3 regions of the Streptomyces roseochromogenus subsp. oscitans DS 12.976 genome follow, and region 3 is predicted to be linked to each of the others. Evidence: riboswitches for the same ligand, from Rfam matches in the RefSeq annotation. Region 3 holds a riboswitch; each other region holds the start of a gene.

Region 1 (5,106 bases), 2.2 Mb from region 3:
CTTCAGGTGGCTTTCTATCGATTGCTACTGGTCGGAGGCGTCGGACTTGTCGACCCCGTCCCAGATGTTCGCGTACCAGGGCCGGTGGGCGGCCCTGAGGTCGTAGCGGGACTGCTTGGCCGCACCCGGGTCCACGACGATGTACCCGGTCTCCCCGGGCATCACATAGTGCAGCCGGAGCCGGATCTGCTGCTCGGCGTAGGAGTCGTCCTGCCAGCGTGCCTTGAGGTCGCGCAGCTGCTCGACCCGCTTACGGGCCTGCTCCTGCTGCCGCTGGAGGTCGGAGATCTGCGCGCGCTGGGTGACGTACTGCCGCATCGGGTAGGCGAGGGCGACGATCATCGAGCACAGCACCAGCGCGAGCAGGGCCGCCCGGCCGGTGAGCCTGGAGCGGCGGTCCTGCCGCTTGGTCTGCGAACGGTAGACCCGGGCCGCCGTCTGCTCGCCGAGCAGCCGCAGCCTGGTCGCGGTGGAGAACCGGTCCCGGTCCTTCACGGCCATGTCCCGCCTCCCCTTGTCCTGTGCGCTGCACACGTCGTCCTGTGTACTGCACACGCGCGTACGTCCCCGCACACGGTACGGGACCGGGTACGGGGACGTACGTACGACTGGCTAAGCCTTACCCTCTACGGGCTCAGCCTTTGAAGCGCGGGAAGGCGCTGCGGCCGGCGTACACCGCGGCGTCGTCGAGGATCTCCTCGATGCGCAGCAGCTGGTTGTACTTGGCGACACGCTCGGAGCGGGCCGGCGCGCCGGTCTTGATCTGGCCGCAGTTGGTGGCGACGGCCAGGTCGGCGATGGTGACGTCCTCGGTCTCGCCGGAGCGGTGGGACATCATGCACTTGTAGCCGTTGCGCTGGGCCAGCTCGACGGCGTCCAGGGTCTCGGTCAGCGAGCCGATCTGGTTGACCTTGACCAGCAGGGCGTTGGCGGTGCCCTCCTCGATGCCGCGGGCCAGGCGCTCCGGGTTGGTGACGAACAGGTCGTCGCCGACCAGCTGGACCTTGTCGCCGATGCGGTCGGTGATGACCTTCCAGCCGGCCCAGTCGTCCTCGAACAGCGGGTCCTCGATGGAGACGAGCGGGTAGGCCGCCACCAGCTCCTCGTAGTACTCCGTCATCTCGGCGGCGGAGCGCTCCTTGCCCTCGAAGAGGTACTTGCCGTCCTTGTAGAACTCGGAGGCAGCCACGTCGAGCGCGAGGGCGATCTGCTGGCCGGGGGCGTAGCCGGCCTCCTTGACGGCCTCGATGATGAGGTCGAGGGCCTCGCGGTTGGAGCCGAGGTTCGGGGCGAAGCCGCCCTCGTCGCCGAGGCCGGTGGACAGGCCCTTGTTCTTCAGGACCTTCTTCAGCGTGTGGTACACCTCGGCGCCCCAGCGCAGGGCCTCGGAGAAGGACTCCGCGCCGATCGGGGCGATCATGAACTCCTGGATGTCCACGTTGGAGTCCGCGTGCGAACCGCCGTTCAGGATGTTCATCATCGGCACCGGCAGCAGGTGCGCGTTCGGGCCGCCCAGGTAGCGGAAGAGCGGGAGGTCCGAGGCCTCGGAGGCGGCGTGGGCGACGGCGAGGGAGACGCCGAGAATGGCGTTGGCGCCGAGCGAGCCCTTGTTGTCGGTGGCGTCCAGGTCGAACATGGCCTGGTCGATCAGGCGCTGCTCGGTGGCGTCGTAGCCGACCAGCTCCGGACCGATCTGCTCGATGACGGCGAGGACGGCCTTCTCGACGCCCTTGCCCTGGTAGCGGTTGGGGTCACCGTCGCGCAGCTCGATGGCCTCGAAGGCACCGGTCGAGGCGCCGGACGGCACGGCGGCACGACCCGTGCTGCCGTCGTCGAGGCCGACCTCGACCTCGACCGTGGGGTTGCCTCGGGAGTCCAGGATTTCCCGGGCTACGACGACGTCGATGGACGGCACGAGCATCTCCTTCTTGGATGTGACGCTGGAAGTGCGAGGTGGTGTGCCTTACGGCTGTGCCTTGCGACTAGAGCCTAACCGTCTCCGGGGGATCAGCCACCGACCGACCGTCCCGTGGACGGAGAGGGACACGCAGACGGTACCCATTGTTCACCGATGGAACAAAGGGGGGTTCCGATGATCCCGGACTGAAGAGTGGGGAAACGTGGCGCGAAACAAAAGACCCCGCCCCGGCGCGTACGGGGGAACACGCGCCGGGGCGGGGAGCCCGTGGGGACGGGGGGTGACCCTCACGGGAGCTTCAGTGTGGGGGGCGATGTGAGGGCGCCGTGGATCCGGCCGGAGCCGGATGTGTCACTTCAGGTGCAGCTGCTGGCCCGGGTAGATGAGGTTGGCGTCCTCGACGATGTCCTTGTTCAGCTGGAACAGCTTCTGCCAGCCGCCGGCGACGTGGTGCTTCTCGGCGATGGAGCTGAGGGTGTCGCCCTTGACCACCTTGTACTCGCCGTCGCCCTTCTTGACCTTCTTGCCGGTCGGGGTGGTGACGGTCTTGCTCTTCGCCGGGGCCGTGCGCTCGGCGGAGCGGGTGGCGGCCTGCTGGTCGGTGGAGCGGGTGGTGGTGCCGGTGCTCTTGCTCGACGAGGTGGTGCTCGGGGCGGAGCCGTTGTACGCGGCGGAGGACAGGCCCGTGCCGCAGACCGGCCAGGCGCCCTTGCCCTGCGAGGCGAGGACCTTCTCGGCGACGGCGATCTGCTGCGCCTTGGTGGCCTGGTTGGCGGCCGGGGCGTAGGCGGTACCGCCGTACGCGGCCCAGGTGGAGGCGGAGAACTGCAGACCGCCGTAGAAGCCGTTGCCGGTGTTGATGGACCAGTTGCCACCCGACTCGCACTGGGCGACGGTGTCCCACTCGGAGGCGGTGGCGGCCGAGGCGTTGCCGGCCGCCATGAGCGGGGCGGCTACGGCGGCGCCGGTGACACCGACGAGCGCGACGGCCCGGACGGCCTTGGACGGACGACGGTGCTTGCCCTTGCCGGAGAACAGCATGGATCGATCCCCTCACCGACGCCTGCGAGGTGAGCTGTCGGGTTCGGGCCGGTTGAGTTGCCCGGCCGCACGCCCGCTGTCGCGGGCCTGCGGCTTCACCCCAAGCCGGTTCCGGCGTCAACTGCCGGTTCCAGCACTTACCTTGGGTCCCCCGCTCCTGCCTACGGCGCATGACGCGACGACTGTTCCCGGGCAACCGCTGGCAGGATTCGGCGTTACGGCTGCCGGGGCTCGTGGTGACGAGCGGTCCTGACCGTAGACAGGTGATCGAGGGAATTTCAAAGACGATCAGGGCTTCTGAGACTCATCCCACACTTTCGCCAAACCGGACATTAGGCGCGAAGCGGGGCGTCAACTCCCGCTACTCGGCGTCCTTTTCGCCCGTGACTTTCAGGGTCTGACCGGCGGTGATGTGGTTCGGGTCGGCGCCGATGACCTTCTGGTTGGCGGCGTAGAGCGCATGCCATCCGCCGTCGACACCAAGAGAGTCGGCGATGGAGGTGAGGGAGTCGCCCTCGCGGACGGTGTAGGTGTCCCGTTCGCGGTCGGCATGACGACCGGATCGCGGGGCGTTCTGGCCGTTTGCCGCGCTTGCGCCCGCGCTCTCGTCCGCGCTCTCGCCACGGTGACGTCCGCCGCTGCTGAGCGTGCCGGTGTCGACCAGGCTCCAAGAGCCGCTGGTCTGCTGGGAATTGTCCGACTCATCCGTGCCGGGAGTCGCCGTGGGCGAGCTGTCACCCCCCTGCCGGCTTTCGTCACCGGTCGAGCCGGTCTCGTCCCCCTTGTCGGACTTGGGGGTACTTGCACCGGTGGAGCCGTCGGTCGCCTCCGGGGTCCCGGTGGCACCCTTGCCCGGGCTCGCACCGGGAGCCGGCGTGGCGGTCGCGCCGGACGAGGAGGAGCCGGAGGCATCCGGACCGGGAGAATCCGGCCCGGTGGAATCCGAACCGGAGGCGGAGTTGGAGCCGGAGCCCGAGTCGGCGCCAGGGCTGGCGTCAGAGCTGGAACCGGAGCCGGAATCAGAGCCGGAACCGGAGCCGGAGCTCGATCCGGAGGAGGACGAATCCGGCAGACCGGACGGATCGGAGCCGCCGGACGAGCCGGACCCGGCACTGGACCCACCGGAGCCGCTCACGCCGGGGTCCACGTCGACCGAACCGGAGTGGGAGGTCAGACCGGCGGTCAGCGCGCACATGGCCCACGGCTTGGTGCCCTGGCCGGCGAGGATCTTCTCGGCCACGGCTATCTGCTGGGAGCGGCTGGCCTGGTCGGCGCTGTCGGCGTACTGCGTACCGCCGTACTTGTCCCAGTCGTCCTGCGAGATCTGCAGGCCGCCGTAGTAGCCGTTCCCGCTGTTCGCGCTCCAGGAGCCACCGCTCTCGCACTCGGCGATCTTGTCCCATGTCGTGCCGTCGGCCGCGTTGGCGCTCGCGGCGCCGAGCAGCGGAATGGCGATGGCGGAGCCGGTCACTCCTGCCGCGACGAGGAGGGCCGGAGCCTGACGGGGGCGACGGTGACGACCGTTCCCGGAGAGCATACGGATGCCTTTCGTGCGACAGCAGGACCGGCGCGGCGCCTTGGTGCGCGTCGCCACGCTGATGGGTGAACGTATAGGCAGACGATCACTTGTCACAAGTTAATGCCGCGCAGATCACGTGAAGATCACAGAGTTGAACCCCCTTCGTGTTCACCGTTCCACGGTTTTGCCGACGGCCGGGGTGAACTCCACGGGCAGGGTGCGCAGGCCCCGCATGATGAGCCCGCCGCGCCAGCGCAACTCGGCCGGATCGGCACCGAGCCGCAGGTCGGGCAGGCGGCTGAGCAGGGTGGCGAGCGCGGTCTGGCCCTCCAGCCGGGCGAGCGGCGCGCCGAGGCAGTAGTGGATGCCGTGGCCGTAGCCGAGGTGCTGGTTGTCACGCCGGGAGAGGTCCAGTACGTCCGGGTCGGCGAACCGCTCCGGATCCCGGTCCGCCGCCGCGAGCACCACGAGCACCGGATCCCCCGGCGCGATGTCCTGCCCGCCGATGGTGAGCGGCTCGGTGGCGAACCGCCAGGTGGCCAGCTCCACCGGACCGTCGTAGCGCAGGAGTTCCTCCACTCCGGTCTCCAGCAGGTCCCTCTCCCCCTCAGCCAGGGACCGCTGGAGC
Region 2 (5,106 bases), 220 kb from region 3:
TGAAGAAGGCCTTCGTGTGGCCGACGACCGGTGCTGAGGACCCCGGCCACCTGGTCGAGGGCCTGCTGCGCATCGGCCGCCGTATCGGCCGTCCCAGCGTCCTCGTCCCGACCGACGAGGAGGCCGCCGTACTGATCGCCGAGCACCAGGACGAGCTGGCCGGATCCTTTCTCTTCCCGCGGGTCGACCCCGCGCTGCCGCGCCGGCTCGCCAGCAAGCAGGGCCTGCACGAACTGTGTGTGGAGCACGGCATCGCGAGCCCCGCGTCGGCGTTCCCGGAGTCGTACGACGACATCGTCGCCTTCGCCGACACGGCCCGCTTCCCCGTGGTGGCCAAGAACCGCGAGGCGTTCGTCCGGCGCAGCAGGCCCGCGGTCAACGGCACCACGAGGATCGCCACCCGCGAGGGCCTGCTCACCCTCGCCCGTGACTGGGGCGACGAACCGGGCGTGATCCTCCAGGAGTACCTGCCGCGCGAGGAGGCCGAGGACTGGATCGTGCACGCCTGCTTCGACCAGGACTCCAGCCCCCTCGCGCTGTTCACCGGCGTCAAGGTCCGCTCATGGCCGCCGCACGCCGGTATGACGGCGAACGCGTACGTCGTCGACAACCCGGAACTCACCGACCTCGTCGCGCGTTTCATCAAACAGATCGGCTACAGCGGCATCATCGACCTCGACCTGCGCTTCGACCGGCGCGACGGACAGTACAAGCTCCTGGACTTCAACCCGCGCATGGGCGCCCAGTTCCGCCTCTTCGAGAACGAGTCGGGCGTGGACGTCGTACGCGCGATGCACCTGAATCTGACCGGCCGCGCCGTACCGGAGGGGGAACAGCGCGCCGGCCACCGCTACATCGTGGAGAACATCGACCTCCCCGCCCTCCTCGCCTACCGCCGCAGCGGCTATACGACGCCGCACGCGCCGGCCCGGGCGAGCGGGACGGAGCTGGCCTGGCTCGCGGGTGACGACCCGCTGCCGTTCCTCACGATGCTCGCCCGCTTCGTGCGCCCGGGCGCGAAGCACCTCTATCAGCTGTGGCGGACCAACCGCCGCGGCAGCACCACCACGAAGTAGGCAAGGCCACCAAGGAGTGGCGCACCGTGTCCTGGGGAGGGACTTCGTGACTCGACCGGTTGCAGTCATCGGGGCCGGGCCGTTCGGCCTGTCCACCGCCGCCCATCTGCGGGCGCGCGGCATGCCCGTCCGCGTCTTCGGCGACCCCATGGTCAGCTGGCGCGACCACATGCCCGAGGGCATGCTCCTGAAGTCGACACCCGCAGCCTCGAACTTCGACTGCCCGCAGCCCGGCCACACCCTCGCCGACTACTGCGACGCGGCCGGGATCCGCCGCCTGGTGGCCGACGAGGACATCATCCCGGCGGATACGTTCATCGGCTACGGCGAGTGGTTCCAGCAGAAGCTGGTGCCCGACGTGGAGCGGGTGCGGGTCGTCGCCGTGGACCGCGCCGGGAGCGGGAGCTTCGAACTGAAGCTGGACTCGGGTGAGTTGTTCACCGCGCGCGCGGTTGTCGTCGCCACCGGACTCTCGGGCCTCGCGCACCTGCCGGCGGAGCTCGCGGGAGCCGCGGCGGACGGACCGGCGCCCACGGGCCCGGTCTCGCACAGCTCCCAGCACCACGACCTGAGCCGGTTCGCCGGCAAGGAGCTGATCGTGGTCGGCGCCGGCCAGTCCGCGCTGGAGACGGCGGCGCTCGCCGCCGAAGCGGGGGCACGCGTGCGTGTCGTCGCGCGCGGCCGCGGCCGGGTCGCCTTCGGCGCCCCGCCCTGGGAGCAGCCGAAGCTGCGCCCCGAGTCCCCCTTCGGCAACGCGTGGTCGCTGTGGGCGCTCAGCTATTACCCGCATCCCTACCGCTATCTGCCCGAGGCCACCCGCCACCACCTGGTCCGCCGCGTCCTCGGACCGCTCGGCGCCTGGTGGCTGCGTGAGCGCTTCGAGAGCGCCGTGCAGGTACAGGAGGTCGAGCGGGTCGTGGCCGCCGAGGCGGCGGACGGCAGCCCCGTCCTCACGGTGCGCACGCACGGCGGGAGCGCCGAGCGGCTCACCGCCGACCATGTCATCGCGGCCACCGGCTACCGCGTCGACATCGCGGCGATGGACTTCCTCGGTCCCGGACTGCGCACCCGGCTCGCGGTGAGCCGCGGAACGCCCAAGGTCGGCCCTGGCTTTGTCTCCTCCGTGCCCGGTCTGTACTTCACCGGCCTGCCGGCGGCGTCGTCGTACGGCCCGGTGATGCGCTTCGTCTGCGGCACGGAGTTCGCCTCCCCACGGCTGACGAAACACCTGGCGGCGGCCCACGGCTGAATCCGCGGGGGGCCGGAGCGAGCGCTTGAGGACGTCATCAAGGAGGCGGCGGGCACCACTTGGGCTGATCAGTACGTAAGTACGCAGGACGACAAGATGAGTCGGCGGGGCGCGGTATCCGTATTCTCTGATCATGGCAGCCTCCCCCGCGTATGCACTGATCGCCACCGACCTGGACGGAACGCTGCTGCGCGGCGACGACACCGTCTCCGAACGGTCGCTCGCCGCGCTCGCGCGGGTGGCGCGGGCCGGTGCCCGGCACCTGGTGGTGACGGGCCGCCCGGCCCCGCGGGTACGGCCTCTCCTCGCATACCTCGGCTGCACGGGACTCGCGGTGTGCGGGCAGGGCGCACAGGTCTACGACGCCCTATCCGGGCGCCTGTTGTGGTCGGTGCGGCTGGATCGGGACCTGGCCGAGACCGCGCTCGGCAAGATCGAGGCGGAGGTGGGGCAGGTCTACGCGGCTGTCGACCAGGACGGTGTCGACGGGCTCACGCTTATCGAGCCCGGCTATCTCATGCCGCACCCGACCCTGCCCGCGGTGCGGGTCGGCCGGCGCGACGACCTGTGGTGCGAGCCCATCAGTAAGGTGCTGCTGCGCCATGCCACCCTGTCCGACGACGAGTTGGCCGCCATCGCGCGCGTGGTGGTGGGCTCGCTCGCGACGGTCACCATGTCGGGGCCGGGGACCGTGGAACTCCAGCCGTCCGGGGTGACCAAGGCGACCGGTCTCGCACTGGCCGCCGAGCGGCTCGGCGTCGCCGCACAGCAGGCCCTGGCGTTCGGCGACATGCCCAACGACATCCCGATGCTGGACTGGGCCGGACACGGGGTCGCCATGGCCAACGCACATCCCGAACTCAAGGCGGTGGCCGATGAGATCACCCTGTCGAACGAGGCTGACGGCATCGCGGTCGTCCTCGAAAAACTGTTCCCGACCGACTGACCGGCACATCAGTACACAACCGATGGACCGGCACGTCAGTACGCGACCGATCGACCGGCACATCGGTACACGACCGGCTGACCGGCATATCGGTGCGTGGCCGTCCGTGGCAGGCCCGGTGGATGCCCGGCGGCCGCCCGGCACGCCCCCGTCCGTCAGGTGCGGGTACGCGCCGGACGGCCGGGGTCATTCCGGTCCGCCGGACGGGCGGGGCCTGTCAGTACGCGCTGTAGACGTTGTCGATCGACCCGTAGCGCGCGGCGGCGTAGTTGCAGGCCGCGGTGATGTTGGCGACCGGGTCGTAGAGATCGAACGCCGTACCGGCCACGTGGTAGGTGTTGAAGGTCGGCTGGATGACCTGCAGCAGGCCCTTGGACGGGGTGCCCGCGGCGGCGTTGGAGTCCCAGTTGTTGATGGCCAGCGGGTTGCCGGAGGACTCCCGCATGATGTTGCGGTAAATGCCGTTGTAGCTGCCCGGGATGCCCTTCTGGGCCATGATCGCGAGCGACTCGCGGATCCAGCCGTCGAGGTTGTTCGAGTACCCGGCGCGAGTGGTGGAGGCCACCTTGGTGGTCGTCGTGCCGGTGGCCGCGGAGGCGCTGGTGGCGCCGATGAGCGGCAGGGCGAGGACGGCGGCACCGGTGCCGAGGACGGTGAAAGTGCGGAAGAGACGGTTGGTCCGGGTACGGCGGTGCTGAGCGGAAGCAGGCATGGGGAAGTCCTCTCCGACGCCTGCGAGGTGAGCTGTCGGGTTCGGGCGGGGAGGTGCCCGGCCGTGCCTCGGGAAAGGCACGGCTTCACCCCTAGCCGTTCCGGTGCGACGTGTGCCGTTCCGGTCCGGCGACTTACCTGGGTCCCCCGCTCCTGCCGTATGAATCAGTTCGTCGAGTGGGTTACGCGGGCGGCGGCAGGATTCGGCGTCCGCCCGGTGGCCGGGAACGTATGCGAGAGCACATGTCGGGAACAAGGGCCTGATTCACAGAAAGCACTATTTGACCTTGTTCTGTGCCCTATAGGGTGCTTGATCCTTTGCGGTTGCCAATTCTCAACTCGCCGACGCGGCAGGGCGGAAGGGATGTCGGGTCAGTGGGGGGTGCGGGTGGGTGCCAGTGACCCAACTCACGAAGTGACAAAATAAGGCAAAGTGGACATAGGGGATTTGGATGGTTCGGCTGGGTGGTGGAGCCTGTGGCGCGATGCCCGTCGTTGCCGTGGTGGTCGCGTCCACGAGAAGGGTTGCAGCGGGAGCTGCCCGGGAGGGGTGTGCGGGATGGGGGTGCGGAGGGAGGCGTGCGTGTTACTCCGCTCGCCTCTCGGTTCGCGACAAAGTGGGCGGATTCCTGTTAAGTCGATAAATGTCCGTTATTAGCACTTGATCAAAAACATACCGGTCATGATCTGATACCGCCTGGGCTGGACCGGTGGGCGCTATCGGTGATCGAAAGAGGACCGGATACGCTGACTTGAGTGATGGCAGCGACCTATCGACAAACCGTGTAATCGCCAGCAGACACCAGCAGACAGGAGACCCCTCGTGACCGTCGTCGGGCCGTTCGGGCTGAGCGTGCGGGACCAGGCTCTGGAAGCCGATGTCCAGGTCGGATTGGCGGCTGTCGAGGAAGGCTTGCTCGAGGCCACCAAGAGCGAGGTCCCGTTCATCACGGAGGCCGCGCAGCACCTCGTGCGAGCCGGCGGGAAGCGGTTCCGGCCGCTGCTCGTGATGCTCGCGGCCCAGTTCGGCGACCCCTATGCTCCGGGCGTCGTGCCGTCGGCCGTGGTCGTGGAGCTGACCCACCTCGCCACGCTGTACCACGACGACGTCATGGACGAGGCGG
Region 3 (5,106 bases):
ATTCCCATCGGGAACACCGTCGACCACCGCCGCTCGTCATAGCCGAGCCGGGGCCGCACCGCCTCGGCGGCCAGCAGCACCAGATACCAGGCCAGATCCAGTACGAGCAGCGCGACTGTCACCGCGCGCAGCACACCGCGATCGTCGTCGTCCCACAGATACAGGCCCGCATCGTCCCCGGCGACGAGCAGCTTCGCCCCGGCCAGCGCGGAGATCGCGAGCGCCCCGCCCGCGATCCACTGGTTGCCCGCCCCCTCCAGCACCTGCCGCACGTCGAAGTGGGCCAGCGCGAAGCCGTAGAGCACCAAACCCAGCCAGAACAGCACCAGTGCGGTGTGCGCGAGCCACGCCCTGCTCTCGGCCGCCGCCAGCGTGGCCGCCAGCACGGCCAGCCCCTGTGGGGCCACACAACACAGGAACACCGCTCCCGGCATGCGCCGCCTCCAGTGCCGTACGACCAGAGGCAGCAGCACCGGCCAGAGCAGCGCCGCCAGCGCCAGCAGAGCCTCGGCCAGGGTCTGCCGGCCCAGCGCCGAGATCCGGGTGCCGAGCACTGTGGTCGCGGCGACGGCGGCGAGTGCGCCGGGGCTGCCCGCCTCGACCACCCAGCGCTGCCGCTCGGCGAACAGCCGTAGGACGAAGTCGGCGGCCAGTGCCACCCAGGCGACGCAGGCCATCGCCAACGTCACCCGGGAGAGAGCCTCGGCGCCGGTCAGACGCAGGCCCACCGACAGGACGCCGGTCGCCATCACGGCGGCCCCGGCCGCGGGAGGCCGGTCCGCCCACCACGCACGCAGACCTGAGATGCCGGGCATGCGCCGATGCTAGGGAGCCGAGTGATCCCTGCCCGGGAAGGGCACGCGCGCGTGGAGCGCAAAAGCACCGCCACGCGTGCGTACCGGTGTTCTTGCGGCCCACGCGCGCGTGGAGCACGAAAGGCCGGCACGTACCCCGAGCCCGGCGACGGTCAGCCCGGTCGGACCACGCTGTGGATGATCGATGCGCCGCCGTAGTAGATCGACTCCTCGCGGACGTACGCGCCCGGCTTCGGGGCGTGGATCATCATGCCGTTGCCTATGTAGACGCCGACGTGGCTGATGTCGTCGTAGAAGAAGACCAGGTCGCCCGGCCGGGCACTGGCCAGGGAGACCGTGGTGCCGGCGTTGACCTGGTCGTACGTGGTGCGCGGAAGCGTGACCCCGGCGGCCTTCCAGGCGGCCTGGGTCAGGCCCGAGCAGTCGTAGGAGTCAGGCCCTGTGGCGCCCCACACATACGGCTTGCCGATCTGCGAGCGGGCGAAGGCGATCGCCTTCTCGGCCTTCGTGTCGTACGAGCCGGACGTCGAGGAGCCGCCCGAGCCGGAGCCCGTCGACGAACCAGAACCAGAACCAGTTCCAGAAGCGGATCCGGACCCCGTGGACGAGGACGACGACGAGCCGGCCTGCTGCTGCTCGGCCTGCCGCTTCGCCAGCTCGGCCGCCTTGCGCGCCGCTTCCTCCTGCTGCTTCCGCTCGATTTCGGCCAGCCGCGCCTTCTCCTGGGCGGTCAGCTGCGACAGCAGCTCGCGCGCGGAGGCGAGTTTCTTCTGGACGGTGGCCTTGGCGGTCTGCAGGTCGTGCTGCGAATCGGTGAGGGTCTGCAGGCTCTCCGCGGCCTCCCGCCGTTTCTTCATGGTCGCGGCCTGCTCGCCTATGTAGGCGTCGACCTCGCTCTTCTCCCGCGAGGTCAGCCGGTTCATCAGCTGGCTCTCGTCGAAGTAGTCCTGCGGGTTGTCCGCGAGCAGGAAAGTGGCCGTGGGGGGCGCGGCCATGCCTGAGCGGTACTGGGCCGCGGCGAAGGAGCCCAGCTCCTCGCGGGCCTTGTTGAGGCGTTCGGTGCGCCGGGCGACGTCGTCGCGGAGCGCGTCGACGCGTCCCCGCTGTCTGCCGGTGCGTTCCTTGGCCGCGTTGTACTTGTCAGTCGCCGACTCGGCCTGGCGGTAGAGGTCGTCGACCTTCTTCTCGACCTCCTCCAGGCTCGGCTTGGCGTGATCGGTTCCCGGGGCGGCCTCGGCGCTCTGCGAGAGCACGGCCATGGAGGTGAGGGCGGCGGTGGCGAGGGCGGGGGTGCGGAGGCCCGCCCCGATGGTCCCGCCGGGGCGCGGCTTGCGATGCGACGCCAAGGGAGGCGACTCCTTCCAATGGGCCGCCTACCGGGTTAGCTGTCGGGTTCGGGCGGCGGTTCGGAAGGGTTGCCCTACGGCGTCGTCCCGGGCGGGAGTCGGCCGATTCACCCCAGGATCGGTGGGTCCCCGGCTCCGGGCGCCACGCGGGCACGCCGGACTCGGCGGAGGCCGTGCGGCCCGGCGAGGTTCGCCGGTAGGGGTCGTACGGCCCGATCGCACGCTAGCCAACTCGTGTGACTCCTGTGAAGGTTGGTGCGTGATATGTCCGATACATTTTTGTGACCTGGGGGCGGTTTCACAGCTGTGTCATCGGGTCGTTCCGCAGCGTGAGCGGGAGATGGGCTCTGCGGCGGCTGTGAAGATCAACTCTCGCTCGAACCGGCCATGTTCCGGGGACGGCGACCGGTTGTCGGTGGGGCGCCCTAGACTCGGAGAGCGATGAGCAGCCTCTTTGACGACAGCTTCCTGGCGGACCTCCAGACCCCTCGCGGGCACGAGGAGGAGCAACCGCCACCGCCCGAGGACGATCACGCTCCGGAGCCGCTTCCGGACGATCTGTTCGGCGGGAAGTTCGACGCGCCGCCGGACCGGGACGCCTACTACCGCGACGGCGCCCCGCGCCCCGCGCTCGACGCGGCCGCCCTCCTGGAGGGGCTGAACGAGAACCAGCGCGCCGCGGTCGTGCACGCCGGCTCCCCGCTGCTCATCGTCGCCGGCGCCGGCTCCGGCAAGACCCGTGTGCTCACCCACCGCATCGCCCACCTGCTCGCCGAGCGGAATGTGCACCCGGGCCAGATCCTCGCGATCACCTTCACCAACAAGGCCGCCGGCGAGATGAAGGAGCGCGTCGAGCATCTCGTCGGCCCGCGCGCGAACGCGATGTGGGTGATGACCTTCCACAGCGCGTGCGTGCGCATACTGCGCCGGGAGAGCAAGAAGCTCGGCTTCACCTCGTCGTTCTCGATCTACGACGCCGCCGACAGCAAGCGCCTGATGGCTCTGGTCTGCCGTGACCTGGACCTCGATCCCAAGCGCTTCCCGCCGAAGTCGTTCAGCGCGAAGATCAGCAACCTGAAGAACGAGCTGATCGACGAGGAGGACTTCGCCGCCCAGGCCGCCGACGGCTTCGAGAAGACCCTCGCCCAGGCCTACGCGCTCTACCAGTCGCGGCTGCGCGAGGCGAACGCACTCGACTTCGACGACCTGATCATGACGACGGTCAACCTGCTGCGCGCCTTCCCGGACGTCGCCGAGCACTACCGCCGCCGCTTCCGGCACGTCCTGGTGGACGAGTACCAGGACACCAACCACGCCCAGTACGCACTGGTACGGGAACTTGTCGGCACGGGGGAACGCTCCGCCGAGGAGGGCGACACCCCGCCCGGCGAGTACGATCTCCCGCCCGCCGAACTCTGTGTCGTCGGTGACGCGGACCAGTCGATCTACGCCTTCCGCGGCGCGACGATCCGCAACATCCTCCAGTTCGAGGAGGACTACCCGAACGCGACGACGATCCTGCTGGAACAGAACTACCGCTCCACGCAGACCATCCTGTCCGCCGCCAACGCGGTCATCGAGCGCAACGAGTCCCGCCGCCCGAAGAACCTGTGGACCAACGCCGGCCAGGGCGCGCGGATCACCGGGTACGTCGCCGACACCGAGCACGACGAGGCCCAGTTCGTCGCCGACGAGATAGACCGCCTGGTCGACGCGGGCGAGGCCAGGGCGGGCGATGTCGCGGTCTTCTACCGCACCAACGCCCAGTCCCGTGTCTTCGAAGAGGTCTTCATCCGCGTCGGCCTGCCCTACAAGGTCGTCGGCGGTGTCCGCTTCTACGAGCGCAAGGAGGTCCGGGACGTCCTCGCCTACCTGCGCGTCCTTGCCAACCCCGAGGACTCCGTCCCGCTGCGCCGCATCCTCAACGTCCCCAAGCGCGGCATCGGCGAGCGCGCCGAGGCGATGGTCGACGCCCTCGCCCAGCGCGAGAAGATCAGCTTCCCGCAGGCGCTCAAGCGCGTGGACGAGGCCTATGGCATGGCGGCCCGCTCCACCAACGCCGTCAAGCGGTTCAACACGCTGATGGAGGAACTCCGTACGATCGTCGAGTCCGGCGCCGGACCCGCGACCGTCCTGGAGGCGGTACTCGAACGCACCGGCTATCTGGCCGAGTTGCAGTCCTCCACCGATCCGCAGGACGAGACCCGCATCGAGAACCTCCAGGAACTGGCTGCCGTGGCCCTGGAGTTCGAGCAGGAGCGCGGGGAGGGAGAGGCCGGCACACTGGCCGACTTCCTGGAGCAGGTCGCGCTGGTCGCCGACTCCGACCAGATCCCCGACGAGGACGAGGACGGTTCCGGCGTCATCACCCTGATGACCCTGCACACCGCCAAGGGCCTGGAGTTCCCGGTCGTCTTCCTGACCGGCATGGAGGACGGAGTCTTCCCGCACATGCGCGCGCTCGGCCAGACCAAGGAGCTGGAGGAGGAGCGGCGCCTGGCGTACGTCGGCATCACGCGCGCGCGGGAGCGGCTCTACCTCACACGCTCGGCGATGCGCAGCGCCTGGGGCCAGCCGTCGTACAACCCGCCCTCCCGCTTCCTGGAGGAGATCCCGCCCGCCCATGTGGAGTGGAAGCGGACGGGAGCGGCGGCACCGGTGTCCTCCGGACCGGCCTCCGGGATCGCGGCCTCGCTGTCCTCGACCCGCTCGCGCTCCTCGGCGTCGGGCGCGTCCGGGTTCGCCACGCGGCGCACGGCGGAGAAGCCGGTGGTCGCGCTGGCCGTCGGGGACCGGGTCACCCACGACCAGTTCGGGCTCGGCACGGTCGTCGCCGTGAAGGGCACAGGCGCGAACGCGGAGGCGACCATCGACTTCGGCGACACCAAGCCGAAGCGCCTGCTGCTGCGGTACGCGCCGGTGGAGAAGCTGTAAGTCAAAGGGCC

Evidence for each region. A riboswitch is a leader RNA that binds a small molecule or an ion and turns the genes downstream of it on or off. The one in region 3 is predicted to bind cyclic di-AMP.
Region 1: it holds a riboswitch for cyclic di-AMP, as region 3 does, so the genes downstream of both, M878_RS74835 (LysM peptidoglycan-binding domain-containing protein) here and M878_RS65330 (C40 family peptidase) in region 3, are expected to answer to the same signal.
Region 2: it holds a riboswitch for cyclic di-AMP, as region 3 does, so the genes downstream of both, M878_RS66250 (transglycosylase SLT domain-containing protein) here and M878_RS65330 (C40 family peptidase) in region 3, are expected to answer to the same signal.

What each region holds. Positions count from the first base shown of each region.
Region 1 covers NZ_CM002285.1:5,822,452-5,827,557, reverse strand. The annotation lists gene M878_RS74845 (FtsB family cell division protein) at 25-501, opposite strand; gene eno (phosphopyruvate hydratase) at 635-1,915, opposite strand; gene M878_RS74835 (LysM peptidoglycan-binding domain-containing protein) at 2,270-2,959, opposite strand; cyclic di-AMP (ydaO/yuaA leader) riboswitch at 2,964-3,138, opposite strand; gene M878_RS74830 (LysM peptidoglycan-binding domain-containing protein) at 3,321-4,496, opposite strand; gene M878_RS74825 (cytochrome P450 family protein) at 4,647-5,106, opposite strand, start outside.
Region 2 covers NZ_CM002285.1:3,833,221-3,838,326, reverse strand. The annotation lists gene M878_RS66265 (carboxylate--amine ligase) at 1-1,076, shown strand, start outside; gene M878_RS66260 (FAD-dependent oxidoreductase) at 1,123-2,325, shown strand; gene M878_RS66255 (HAD family hydrolase) at 2,459-3,271, shown strand; gene M878_RS66250 (transglycosylase SLT domain-containing protein) at 3,489-3,983, opposite strand; cyclic di-AMP (ydaO/yuaA leader) riboswitch at 3,988-4,161, opposite strand; gene M878_RS66245 (polyprenyl synthetase family protein) at 4,806-5,106, shown strand, end outside.
Region 3 covers NZ_CM002285.1:3,615,250-3,620,355, reverse strand. The annotation lists gene M878_RS65335 (tellurite resistance/C4-dicarboxylate transporter family protein) at 1-815, opposite strand, end outside; gene M878_RS65330 (C40 family peptidase) at 968-2,161, opposite strand; cyclic di-AMP (ydaO/yuaA leader) riboswitch at 2,169-2,338, opposite strand; gene pcrA (DNA helicase PcrA) at 2,603-5,095, shown strand.